DNA from 3 places in the Paenibacillus sp. FSL L8-0638 genome. Region 2 is predicted to be linked to each of the others. Evidence: riboswitches for the same ligand, from Rfam matches in the RefSeq annotation. Region 2 holds a riboswitch; each other region holds the start of a gene.
What was found. Region 2 has a riboswitch for glycine ahead of gcvT (glycine cleavage system aminomethyltransferase GcvT). Riboswitches for the same ligand answer to the same signal wherever they lie in the genome.
Positions count from the first base shown of each region.

Region 1: it holds a riboswitch for glycine, as region 2 does, so the genes downstream of both, MKY35_RS20190 (sodium:alanine symporter family protein) here and gcvT (glycine cleavage system aminomethyltransferase GcvT) in region 2, are expected to answer to the same signal.
Region 3: it holds a riboswitch for glycine, as region 2 does, so the genes downstream of both, sdaAB (L-serine ammonia-lyase, iron-sulfur-dependent subunit beta) here and gcvT (glycine cleavage system aminomethyltransferase GcvT) in region 2, are expected to answer to the same signal.

Region 1 is NZ_CP151960.1:4,562,077-4,566,548, forward strand. Features, by position in the region: gene MKY35_RS20185 (iron-containing alcohol dehydrogenase) at 1-735, shown strand, start outside; gene MKY35_RS20190 (sodium:alanine symporter family protein) at 793-2,211, opposite strand; glycine riboswitch at 2,371-2,465, opposite strand; glycine riboswitch at 2,484-2,560, opposite strand; partial or broken gene MKY35_RS20195 (family 1 glycosylhydrolase) at 2,729-3,178, opposite strand; gene MKY35_RS20200 (LacI family DNA-binding transcriptional regulator) at 3,423-4,394, shown strand.
Region 2 is NZ_CP151960.1:4,344,342-4,348,813, forward strand. Features, by position in the region: gene MKY35_RS19360 (PTS mannitol transporter subunit IICB) at 1-626, opposite strand, end outside; gene gcvH (glycine cleavage system protein GcvH) at 1,054-1,446, opposite strand; glycine riboswitch at 1,748-1,939, shown strand; gene gcvT (glycine cleavage system aminomethyltransferase GcvT) at 2,116-3,216, shown strand; gene gcvPA (aminomethyl-transferring glycine dehydrogenase subunit GcvPA) at 3,344-4,472, shown strand, end outside.
Region 3 is NZ_CP151960.1:430,218-434,689, reverse strand. Features, by position in the region: gene MKY35_RS01920 (DUF6359 domain-containing protein) at 93-1,682, opposite strand; glycine riboswitch at 2,009-2,102, shown strand; gene sdaAB (L-serine ammonia-lyase, iron-sulfur-dependent subunit beta) at 2,225-2,914, shown strand; gene sdaAA (L-serine ammonia-lyase, iron-sulfur-dependent, subunit alpha) at 2,904-3,803, shown strand; gene MKY35_RS01905 (Ig-like domain-containing protein) at 3,964-4,472, opposite strand, start outside.

The sequences.
Region 1 (4,472 bases), 220 kb from region 2:
AATCCAGATTCTGTTATCACCAACTGGGAAACAAACGAAAAATACGTATGGGGCAGCGCGGTGACGCATCCGAAATTCTCAATTCTGGACCCAAAAAACACCTTCTCTGTGCCACGTGATCAGACGGTATATGGCATGGTGGATATGATGAGCCATGTATTTGAACAGTATTTTCACAATGTAAAAAATACACCGTTGCAAGATCGTATGTGCTTTTCCGTGCTGCAAACCGTAATCGAAACTGCACCTAAGCTGTTGGAGGATTTGCACAACTACGAGCATCGCGAAACGATTTTATATGCCGGAACGATTGCTCTTAACGGAACACTGCAAATGGGCTACTTCGGGGACTGGGCTTCGCATACGATTGAACATGCATTATCTGCTGTATATGATATTCCTCATGCTGGCGGTCTGGCGATCCTATTCCCCAACTGGATGAGACATACGGTGGATCAGGATGCTGCACGCATGAAACGGCTGATGCTCAGCATGTTTGACTTAGACACCGTAGATAAAACAGATAGAGAAATCGCTTTGGAGGGTATTGACCGTCTTAGTGCATTCTGGACAAGTCTCGGTGCCCCTTCCACCCTGGCCGATTACAATATTAATGATGAGCAATTGGAAAAAATCGCAACCATTGCAGCCCGTGAAATGGAATATGGAGGCTTCGGTAATTATAAAAAGCTGAATCAAGAAGATATTTTAGCTATTTTACGCGCATCGTTATAACAATTAAAAGGGAGTGTCCTCAAGCCTGTGATGGCTGAGGGCACTCCCTTTTGAAATTTATGAATTAACCGTGTGTCCCTTTTCTTCTACTTGGATAGCTGCCCCTACACTGGCACCTGCAAGAATGCCCTTTTTCTTACTAGAATTCAGAGAATCCATATAGGTTCGGGTTTCTGCAACGACAATTCCTGATAAGCCGAGCAGTGCAATCAGGTTCGGGAAAGCCATCATTGCGTTAAAGATATCTGCCAGCAGCCAAATCGCATCCAGTTTAATGAACGCGCCCCCGCCAACGAGTAGAATGAACAGATAACGGTATGGCTTAATCCACTTGACGCCAAGTAAGTATTCAACACAGCGTTCCCCGTAATAGTTCCAGCCGAGCATGGTGGTGAACGCGAACATAATCAGAATAATTGTGAGCAGTTCTGCCCCCAGCGGGAATGCGCTGGAAAATGCTTGCTGAGTCATCAGGCCCGCATCGGTAGGCCCGCTCCATACACCGCTAACCAGTAGCGTCAACCCGGTCATCACACAAATAACCATCGTATCAATAAACACGCCTGTCATGGAAATCAGCCCTTGCTCCGCAGGCCATTTGGTTTTGGCAGCTGCGGCTGCAATCGGTGCGCTCCCCAATCCGGCCTCATTGGCAAAAATACCTCTGGCTACCCCACTTCGCATCGCCAGCATAATCGTAGCTCCGGCAAATCCGCCCGTTGCAGATGTAGTTGAAAATGCCGAATGGAGCACCAGCGCAATTGCGGCAGGAAGCTGGTCAGCAAACCGAATCAGTACGATGAGACAGATCAGTACGTACAAGCCTGTTTTAAAAGGAACGACCTTCGTCGATACCTTGGCAATGCTTTTGAGTCCTCCAATAGTAACCAGTCCAGTAAGGATAGCTATAATCAATGCCGTTACAATGGGCGGAACGCCAAAACTGTTTTCCGTCGAAGATACAATCGCTTTGACCTGCGGAAACGTTCCAATCCCGAACAACGCTACCAGCATGCCCGAAAAAGCAAACAGCATCGCCAGCGGTTTAAAACGACGTCCTAGACCTTTCTCAATATAATACATCGGGCCGCCGGAAAATTGTCCATTCCGATCCTTCACCCGGTATTTTACTGCAAGTACACCTTCCGCATATTTCGTCGCCATCCCAAAAAAGGCTGCAACGACCATCCAGAACAAGGCACCCGGCCCGCCCAGCTTAATGGCTGTCGCTACGCCGACAATACTTCCTGTGCCAACTGTAGCCGCTAGCGCCGTACTCAAAGCCGCAAAACTACTTACATCCCCGCTGCCTTCATTCGGGGCCTTACCGATCAGCTTGATCGCCAGGGGCAGGCGGAATACCTGCAACATTTTCAGACGTATGGTCAGCCACAACCCCGTTCCCATGACAAGAATGATGAGAGGCGCCCCCCATATCCAACTGCTAATCGCTTCTAACACATGTACCAAATTCATTTCAACCCGCTCCTCCAGCATATTAGAAAACAAAAAAGAGTCAAATCAGCTGATTCGACTCCTGGAGAGGTTAAAGGCACGAAAAAATACAACCATCATGTGCAGGTTTCTGCCTCTAATAGCTCATAAAAAAGCCTAGGGCATTCCCTGTCACAGGTTATTCGCGTCTCTGTCCTTTTGCCTGAGAGTTTAAGCAGATGTTCTCTGCGGTGCACCTTCGGCGCCCAATTAAGGGTCTCTCCAGAGTTCTGTCCGTTTACGGTCCCCGCTTGTGGCTGTAAACAGCCTAAGCACCTGAGAGTTTTGCCCCTTCGGTCGGAACTTTCGTTCCATCTCCCGCAAACATCAACCAGACATATGAAATTTTTATTCATTATACAGAAAACTTTCAGCTTATTACAAGTGAAAAGTTTGTGAAGCCCTCTGAAATATTATTATTGAGTCTATCAAAAAAGCGGGTACAGCAGATCGCATCCTTAGGATGTCCTCTGCTATACCCGCCCGAGACGATATGAAATTACAATTCTTCACCATTGGTTGCTATCACATTTTTATACCAGTTAAAAGAGTCTTTTTTGGAGCGTTTGAGCGTTCCGTTTCCGTCATCATCCAGATCAACGTAAATAAATCCGTAGCGCTTGGACATTTCGGAAGTAGACATGCTCACGAGGTCGATAGGGCCCCAGCTGGTGTAACCAATCAGATCAACACCGTCGGCAATCGCTTCCTTCATTTGGGCAATATGCTGACGCAAGTAATCAATGCGATATGTGTCATGCACAGAGCCATCTTCCTCCACCTTATCATATGCACCCAAGCCATTTTCCACGATGAACAGCGGCTTTTGATAGCGATCATAAAACGTATTCAGTGTAACACGCAGGCCGATCGGATCGATCTGCCATCCCCAGTCGGAGGACTGCAGATACGGGTTTTTCACGCCACCAATCAGGTTTCCTGCTGCTTTCTCGCCTTCTGGACCTGCCGATACATCGTCATGGTATAAAGACCTCTTTCCGTATATAAGATTTTTACTTTGGCCTAAGTAATCCCATCAAATGCTGCAAATGTGAATCCATACCTAACGGTAACCGTTCTCCTTTGAAATGCATTGACAGATGCTTTAAAATAGACGTAATGCCCTCATAAGCATCCTAATCGTTGTAACGCGTTTCATGTCAAGTATTTTTTCTTATGTGAGGAGAAGCTCCATGTCGAATCTTGATCAAATTGCAAAACTGGCGGGCTTTTCTAAGGCTACGGTATCCAGAGTATTAAATCAGTCCCCCCATGTCAGTCATGAAACAAGAGCTAAGATTTTGAAAATCATGCAGGAATTAGATTATGTTCCTAATCGGAATGCCATTTCCCTATCCAAGGGTCAGACGCTTCAGATTGGTATCATCACTTCAACGATTAATGAAATTGTTCTTGCTTTTCTGGACAGCTTTGTAGAAATCGCCGGACAATATGAATTCCAGACCATTATTTATACTTCGGGAGAAGACAAAAAGAAAGAGCTTCAAGCTTTTGAAGATTTAAAAAGAAAAAGAGTCGACGCGCTGGTCATCATTTCCTGCGTGAATGACACTGATTTTTTGAGTACCTATTGTAAATATGGCCCAATCGTGGCCTGGCAACGAATGGAGCATACCGATATTCGCTCCGTGGCAATGGATCAATATGAAGGTTACATGCTAGCACTAAAGCATTTGATACAAAAAGGCTATACTCGTATAGCCAATGCTTTTGGCCGTCCGAGCAGCATCAATACCCATAGCAGACAACGAGCCTATGAACAGATCATGAGTGAGCACAATCTGCCAGTGTTGCAACACTGGAATCACTCTTCAATTTATAATATCCGTGATGGCGAACAGGTCGTACGGGATTTGTTACAGCATCGGGGGGAATTCCCAGAGGCTATTTTATGTGCTAACGATTATGTAGCCGTGGGCATTCTCTGCGAAGCACGCAGACAACGGCTGAACGTACCGGGAGATCTGGCGATTGTTGGGTTTGATAACACGGAGCTGTCGCATACGTTGGGGATTACAACGATTCAAAATCCCATCATGGCTCAAGCACAAAATGCCTTTTTCATGCTTTCCCCCCAGCTGATTGGACGCCAAATGGAGCTTCATTCGCTAGAGTACAGCCTCATTGAACGTACGACCACATAAGGTAACGCTTTACTTGCAAATTAGGCAAAAGGGCCTTGATATAAAATGTTTTTTGTCGAAACAGAATAAAAAATGTTG
Region 2 (4,472 bases):
GGACTCAATACTCCGTGATTCAGCGCGTTGTTTAAAAATAATACTTTTCCGGGCTCAATAATGAGGTTGACAAGCGGCAATAGCCCCGCGTTCACGAGGAACTGTACCCCTGCCGACAACACTTGACTGATCATTTGTACAACCGGGCCGATCGCCACATGGGCAAGCAGTGCTAGAATGGCACCGATAATCCCGGCCGAAAAATTATTGACCAGCATTTCAAAGCCTGATCTGACTTTGCCTTCAATGGCCTTGTCGAACTTCTTCAATATCCACGCAGCCAGCGGACCAGCTACCATCGCGCCCAGGAACATCGGGATATCGGCTCCTACTATGACACCCATCGTCATGATGGCACCGATCACACCTCCACGCTGTCCGTGAATCATCGTGCCCCCTGTATAACCGATCAGCAGCGGCAACAAATAATTTTTCATCGGATCAACCAACTGTGCAAAACCTTCGTTCGGGAACCATCCGGTCGGAATAAAGAGTGCCGTAATCAACCCCCACGCAATAAAGGCTCCCATATTGGGCATAACCATACCGCTAAGAAAACGGCCAAAACGCTGTACGGCGACACGAGTGCCTCCTTTTGAACTTGGCTTTGCGTCCAATGTACTCATATTCAAATCCTCCTTGTAGGTAAGCATCACTACCTTTTCTTAAAATTCATACTAAATGACAGCGCTATCTTCATCAACGAAATGAAAACGTACTTTCGTCATGAACGTTGATGACAACATTTAAATTTAAATTATCCGGGAAGATATTATACCTGCATAATTCTTCTTAATATGACCTGTAGCTATAGAAATTAGTCGAAAAACCGCGCTGGATTATGTATGATTCCTATATGGGGACAACCCTCTATATCAGAACAACACACGTAATTACGTTTGCAAAAAAAAGACAAAAAAATAGCCGCTACGTCAAATCATAGCGACTATTTTATACAAAAATCGAGCAAACTAACGATGCTCTTATTCAATTAAAAATCAATATAAAATTCCGAATAACACGCTATTATTTCATGCTGCATTGCTCTATTTATTACTCCGAAATCAACTGCTCATACTGATCCGCCGACAGTAGTTTGCCCAATGCTTCCTCCACATCTTTATCCATCTCTACTTCGACCATCCAACCTTTGTCATAAGGAGATTCATTCACTAGCTCAGGTGTACCTTCCAGCGCTTCATTCACTTTTAATATGGTTCCCGTCACCGGAGCAAAAAGGTCGGATACCGTCTTCACCGATTCAATCGTACCGATCTCCGCTCCCTGCTCAATCGTTACTCCCGCCTCAGGTAATTCTACAAAAACAATATCACCCAGTTGATGCTGTGCAAAGTCTGTAATACCAATCCGCACCGTTCCATTCTCTGTCCGCTGAACCCACTCATGTTCGTCTGTATACCAAAGTTGCTGCTTCACTTCACCCATTCTGTTCCCCTCACTTCCATATGAATAAAATCACATTTGCTCACCTGTATTAGACAGGTTAAGATTATGACAATAAGAACACTCATGTCAATAATACTAACAAAAATACTTCATATCACCTCCTATAGCGCTCTATATAAAAATATAATAATTTATAACAAACGCTTACATATCCTTATTTATATATTAAATGTTTGTTCTATTGTTTTTGATGACATTTTTATTGACATTTTGAATGAATTTGCGTATTAATGGGTTATAGCAAATACTTTGGGAAACACCCCGACAACTGCAAACGCGGATGAACGCAGAGGGAGAGACTGCCAAAAAGATTCGCATAGCTGTTGCCGCTTGTGAGACAGTTGTGCACGCGAATCGGATCAAGTTGTTATCTGCAAAGCCAGGTAATATACTGCTGATCCCGAAGGTAGCGCCGAAGGAGTAAGCCTGCATTGCAGGTGAATCTCTCAGGCAAAAGGACCTCTGCCGGACGCATCTCTGGAGAGCATTCGCTATTGGAGCGGATCACCCAAGAGGAAACCCGGTACATACCGGGGTAACTTTCTGGTATCAAGGACAGAGCTGAAAAAAGAGTATAGACTGCTGTCTATACGTTTTTTTCGGCCTGTCTTTTTTGTTTAGCCGATTAAACCGGATAGGAGTGGAAACATGACTAATTTGCGAAAAACACCGCTATATTCGTCCTACGAGACGCAGTCTGGGGTTCGTTGTATTGACTTTGGAGGCTGGGAGCTCCCCGTTCAGTTTAGCGGCATTCAAAAGGAGCATGAGGCCGTCCGGCAACGTGCGGGTTTATTCGATGTATCGCATATGGGTGAGTTTTTGGTTGAAGGCAAAGAGGCCGAAGCTTTTCTACAAAGGGTGACCACGAATGATGTCAGCCAGTTGGAACCAGGTCAGGCACAATATTCACTCCTGTGTTACCCCGATGGAGGTGTAGTAGACGACCTGCTTGTTTACTGCAAAGGACCGGAGCGCTACATGCTCGTTGTGAACGCCTCCAACATTGATAAGGATTGGGATTGGTTACTTCGTCATGTGCCTGCATCCGTTCACATGGAGAATGTGTCTGATGCAATAGCATTGCTGGCATTGCAGGGACCGGAAGCAGCACGTATTGCCGCAGCCGTGGCAGATACGGATATTACGAATCTGGCATCTTTCCACTTTCATGAGAACGTGCCATTGTTCGGAGCAAAAGCACTCGTCTCACGAACCGGATATACGGGCGAAGACGGTTTTGAATTTTACGTACCTGCCGCGGAAGCACCCGCCGTATGGGAGGGTTTGCTTCGTTCCGGTGAGTCGTATGGGCTGATTCCCGCTGGACTTGGTGCTCGGGATACACTACGCTTTGAGGCACGGTTGCCGCTATACGGGCAGGAGTTATCTGCCACGATTTCACCACTCGAAGCCGGTCTAGGATTCTTCGTCAAGCTGAATAAAGGAGATTTTATCGGTAGAGAAGCACTTCAGCGTCAAAAAGAACAAGGGGTTCCTCGTAAATTGATCGGGCTAGAAATGATGGACCGCGGTATCCCACGCGCCCATTATCCGGTATTCGCAGAAGGACAACACATCGGTGAGGTCACAACGGGGACTCAGTCGCCCTCCTTGAAGCGTAATCTGGGCCTCGCCTTGGTGGACAGTCGTTTTAGCGCCCTCTCCACACCGCTGGAGGTTGAGATTCGTGGCAAACGCCTGCGTGCCGAGGTGGTGGCAGCCCCCTTTTATAAGCGCCCACGCTGATCTTAAACTCTTTTCATTTCTATAAAGCAAACATGTCAGATATGAACTTCCGGGTTTCTCATCTCACACTTTTTTATTAGCTCATTTACGGATTTAAAATTTTGCTTTTCGAAAGGAGTCAGAACCTATGAAGCAGCATCGTTATCTCCCTATGACTGAACAGGATCAAACCGAAATGCTGCGTGTGGTCGGTGTATCATCCATTGATGATTTGTTCAGTGACATTCCAGAGGCCATTCGATATCAAGGGGAACTCCCTCTTTCTTCTCGACTCGATGAGAAAGCCTTGACCCGCCACTTGGCCGATCTGGCCGGACACAACGCCAATACAGACACACATGCCAGCTTCCTTGGCGCAGGAATTTATGATCATCATATTCCGTCCGTCATCCAGCACATCATTTCACGCTCGGAATTCTATACAGCCTACACCCCCTATCAGCCGGAAGTAAGCCAAGGCGAGCTACAAGCCATTTTCGAATTTCAGTCGTATATTTGCGAATTGACGGGCATGGCTGTAGCTAATGCCAGCATGTACGACGGAGCGACTGCACTGGCGGAAGCAGGCTCACTGTCCGCCGCAGCTACCCGCCGTAAACAGCTTATCGTATCAAGGTCCGTCCATCCGGAGGCACGTCAGGTATTGGCAGCCTATGCACGCGGATTGGATTTGGACATCGTGGAGATCGGCTGTTCGGACGGCGTAACGGATGCTGATGCGTTAGCGGCGGCCGTATCGGAACAGACCGCGGCTGTTTTGGTCCAAAGCCCCAACTTTTTCGGAGCCGTGGAAAACCTGAAGCCGATGGCTGATCTCATCCATGCGTACAAAGGTCTTTTGGTCGTCAGTGCCAACCCACTGGCACTTGGCTTGCTGGAGACACCCGGCAAACAGGGCGCGGATATTGTGGTAGGAGACGCGCAGCCACTTGGCATCTCCTCTTCTCTCGGCGGTCCGACCTGTGGATACTTTGCCGTTTCTCAGGCACATATGCGCCGTATCCCCGGCCGTATTGTGGGTCAGACCACTGATCGCAATGGTAAACGCGGCTTCGTGCTGACCTTGCAAGCGCGGGAACAGCATATCCGCCGCGAAAAGGCCACGTCAAACATTTGTTCCAATCAAGCATTGCTAGCTTTATCTGCATCTGTATACTTATCTGTTATGGGTAGACAGGGGATCAAGGAAGTAGCCGAGCTAAATTTGCATAAAAGCCGGTATGCCTTAGAGCAATTGCTGAGCTTGAAGGGCGTAA
Region 3 (4,472 bases), 2.0 Mb from region 2:
TAATTTTCATCACAAAAAAAGTCGCCTGATCCCTCAGCAGGGATCAAACGACTAACTAACCCAAGCTCACATTGAGCTCCTGACAATATAATTTACGAAGCCGCTCCATAGGAGCCAGACTTGAATGTTCTAGGATCGTACCATTTGTAGCCTGCTGCCGGAGCAGACCAAGGCTCAGGTTGCGGTTCCGTGGAAGCCGCTGGTTCCTCGAATGGCAGAAGCTTCGTTGGTTGATCCAGAGTCAAACCTGCCACATCAGACAATTTCGTGTAGTCCTGCTTCCATGCAAGCCATTGAACCGTTTGCACCAGGAAGGTGGAATCATCCACTTCTTTGAAGCCATCATATGTCTTCTTCGACTGTCCGTTTTCCTCACGCACATATTTCGGTGTAGCATCTTCTACAGGGGAAGAATCACCGATGAATGCCGCCTTGCCTTGGCCTACCTTGGAGATAGCGGCATAAGGTCCTTCCGCACGGCCCCCGCCGTTATAAACACCCTGATCTACCGCATTCCCCCATTTTTTCGTGCCTGAAGGGATATAAGCAATGCCTTTAGCCTTGGTGGGATCAATAATAGCCAGCGTAGATCCTGCATGCATGGCAATCGAGCGCACACCCTTGGTAATACCGAAAGATTGATCTGCGGCTACAATGTCGGTAGCATTCACATCACCGAGCGCATTGTAACGGAAACGAACGCCAAAGTTGGCCGCCAGCCAATCGGAGCTTGTTAATCCTTGCATTGCCGGTGATGCAGCTTCTTCTGCAGTCATGCCTTTGGCCGGATTAGTATAGGCTCCACGACGGTAGCCATTCATAACCTCGGAGGAATCCCAACGGTTTTTGTTACGATCTGCATTATAATGATCGGAGATGAAGAAGACGCTCCCTCCGCTATTCACGTATTGCAGCAGGGCAGCCTGCTCGGATGCCTTAAAGGCAACATTCGCTTCACCAATAATGAACACATCATATTGGCGCAGCTTATCATATGTTATGGCCTGCTCTCCATAAGTAAAAGGAATAGGACGATTTAATGGGTCTACCGTAAAGCCTACATTACGCAGTCCATTGGCAAAGTCGGAGAAGGCGCCTTCAATGACCCAATCTGCTGCACCAGCGGTCTGTGCGTGCGTATTATCGAACAGCACCTTTTTGCCTTTTCCATCCGGCAGTGTAGCACCAGGTTGACCCGGGTTGCCAGGTTCACCTGGTTCCCCCGGCTCGCTTCCGCTCACCAGTTCAACAGCGCTTGGGCTTTTCACTCCACCAAAATTATTGTAGGCGCCAAGTGTACCCGTCACACGAATTTTGCTGCCGATCAGCTCAGGATGGCCTGACAGTCCAAATTGCCCTCTGTACGCGGATGTCAGCTGTACATCCAATAGATTAGAAGTGCTACGTTCATTAGCCTGGTCAGCAATCAGTACGTTAAAATCATTCGCAAACGGAGAAGAAAAGTTAGCCGTTTTCGATCCGGTAGCATGTCCGACGATATAACCTTCTACCGTCACCGTACCTCCACTGCTTTGGCCCTGAAGTGCTTCGGCTACTGTCAATGCTCCCTCTGCCTTGACCTGACCGAACGGAACGAAGATCCCGATCAGCAGTGATGCGATCGCTGCTAGATGCAGCATCCCTTTTAAGCGTGAACCTGTGAACCGCAAGCCTTTTACCATACGTCAATATCCCTCCTATGATTTCCATAAATGTACTTGTCCTCTATCAGATTAGCCGCCAATCTTCTAATTCCTTCCTGATTTCATCCATAATTATGTAAACTTTAATCTTTTTTATTGGAAATGCACCTGTTTATGTAAAAATTAAACCCTGTGATTGACACCGAGCACGTCATACATTACGCTAAGAAAGACATGTAGAACGGTATACGCGAATGAAGATGACGGGAGAGTCTGTCCAGGGGGCTTACACTCTGGCGGCACCGAAGGAGCAAGACGCCAGCACCCGGCTGGCGGATAATCTCTCAGGTCCATGTATCGTCATCTGACGCAACTCTGGAGAGAGCGCAAGCCACCCAAGGGGTAAGGCGGTAAGAACACCGCACGAAACTCTCAGGTAACGAGGACAGAGATAAGGGAAACTTCCTTATCCTGTCCTTTTTTGTGCTCACATTGTGCGTCAGCATTAGGAACCGTCATAACCGCGCAAAGACGCGGAAATACCATATAGTATAGTATTAGAACATACAGGGGGCCACACCATGCGTTTCAAAGATGTATTTTCTATTATCGGCCCGGCCATGACCGGACCTTCCAGTTCACACACCGCAGGCGCGGTGCGACTAGCACGCGTTGCCCGGCACTGGCTCGGGGCGCAGCCTGACCGTGCCCGTATGACACTGTACGGCTCCTTTGCCGATACGTATAAAGGACACGGTACAGATCTGGCGCTCATCGCAGGACTGCTTAATTACGATACGGACGATCATCGGATTCCGGATGCCGAGCAATGGGCTGAGCAAGCCGGGATGGCCGTGGAATTCGCCGTCAGTGGACTCCCCGCTCCTCATCCGAACACCGTCTGTTTCGAGTTGTGGAAGGGCGAGGATCAGCGCACACTGCTGGGCTCCTCCATCGGCGGCGGCAGCATCCATGTCCAGCAACTCAACGAATTCCGGGTCAATCTGACCGGGGAGCTGCCTACGCTGGTGCTTCTCCACTCGGATAAGCCCGGTACATTGGGCGCAATAACTTCAGCGCTGGGCGCGGCCCACATTAACATTGCCTATATGCACGTAGATCGCAAAGGCCGGGATGGTGAAGCACTCACCGCCATTGAAACGGACAGTTCTGCTCCAGCTGAACTGATTTCAGAACTGCGTTCTTTACCTCATATGTATGAAATTAAGATGATTAATTTGAAAAAAGGAGCTGAATCCGATGCGGTTTAGCCATCTGCATGAAATCAGCGCTTTATGCGCTGAAGAATCCACCACGATTGGCCGCTTGATGATTCAAGAGCAGGTACAAGAAACGAATACAACGGAGGAAGAAATCTTTCGCCAAATGTCTGATTATTATGAAGTCATGAAGGAAGCCGTTCATCGCGGTCAGACACAAGACACCGTATCCCGCAGTGGATTGACGGGCGGAGACGGCAAGCGCCTAGCGGAGTATCTGCGGTCAGGGGAAACCTGCTCCGGTGATGCCTCCGCGCTCGCCATGGCTTATGCCCTCTCCGTGTCGGAGGTTAATGCATCCATGGGTCGCATTGTCGCCACGCCTACCGCAGGCTCATGTGGGGTTATCCCTGGTGTGTTCATCAGTGCACAGGAGCGGTTCGGCTGGGATGATGAGCATATGGTGAACGGCCTGTTCGCCGCTGGAGCCATTGGCTACGTGATCGCCAACAACTCTTTCATTTCTGGCGCGGAGGGAGGCTGTCAGGCTGAGATTGGCTCAGCCATCGGGATGGCCGCTGGTGCTATGGTCGAGCTGCGCGGTGGTACGCCTGAACAGGCTGTTCACGCCGTAGGCCTCGCTCTTAAGAACACGCTCGGCCTAATCTGCGACCCCGTCGCCGGACTCGTGGAGATTCCGTGCATCGTGCGCAACGGCCTGGGAGCCGTGACTGCGCTTGCCGCAGCGGACATGGCTTTGGCGGGTGTGCGCAGCGCTATTCCGTCTGACGAAGTCATTGACGTGATGCTTGAAGTCGGCAGCGCGATGCCGTCGAAGCACCGCGAGACCGCCAAAGGCGGCTTGGCTCAGACGCCGACCGGCAAGCGTTTGACCGAATCACTTACACGCAACGCATCAATCAAGAAGAATAAGTCGTAATTTCTAAGCTTTAAACCAATTACTTTACCTCTATAAAACAAGGCGACTACCTCCCCCCTACATTGTCCTAGGGAAAGAGAATTCGCCCTTATAAAGAAAAGAGCAAGCATATCGTCGCTGGACGTATGCTTGCTCTTTTTCTTTTTAGTCGGGTTACAGATTACTGAACGGTTACCTGTATCTTCGTCATTTTACCTGCATATTTCACAGTAATTACTGCTTTGCCCTTGCCCTGTGCCTTAATGTTACCGTCTTTGACGGTCGCCACAATAATTCTGGACGAGGACCAGACAGCCGGTTTGGAAACATCCTTCTCCGACTCATCCTTATACGTGGCTGTAGCCGTAACCTTAGCCAGCTGTCCTGCCTTCAAATTCAAGGCGACTTCGTCTGTTTGCAAATATTTAAGCGTATCAACATCTACAGGTACGCTGATTATCTTCCCGCCGAACTTCGCCTGAATGTTAGCTTTACCGTAGCTGACCGCGGTAACCTGACCCTTTTTAACAGTGGCTACCTTATAATTGGACGTTTTCCATTCAGCTTGGGTTGTAACATCCTTTTCTTTACCATCGCTCGATTTAACTACAATCGCGATGGTTTTTTGATCTCCAGATTTAAGCGATAGCGCGATTGCATCCGCTTCAATCTTTTGCGCTACGTCCACTT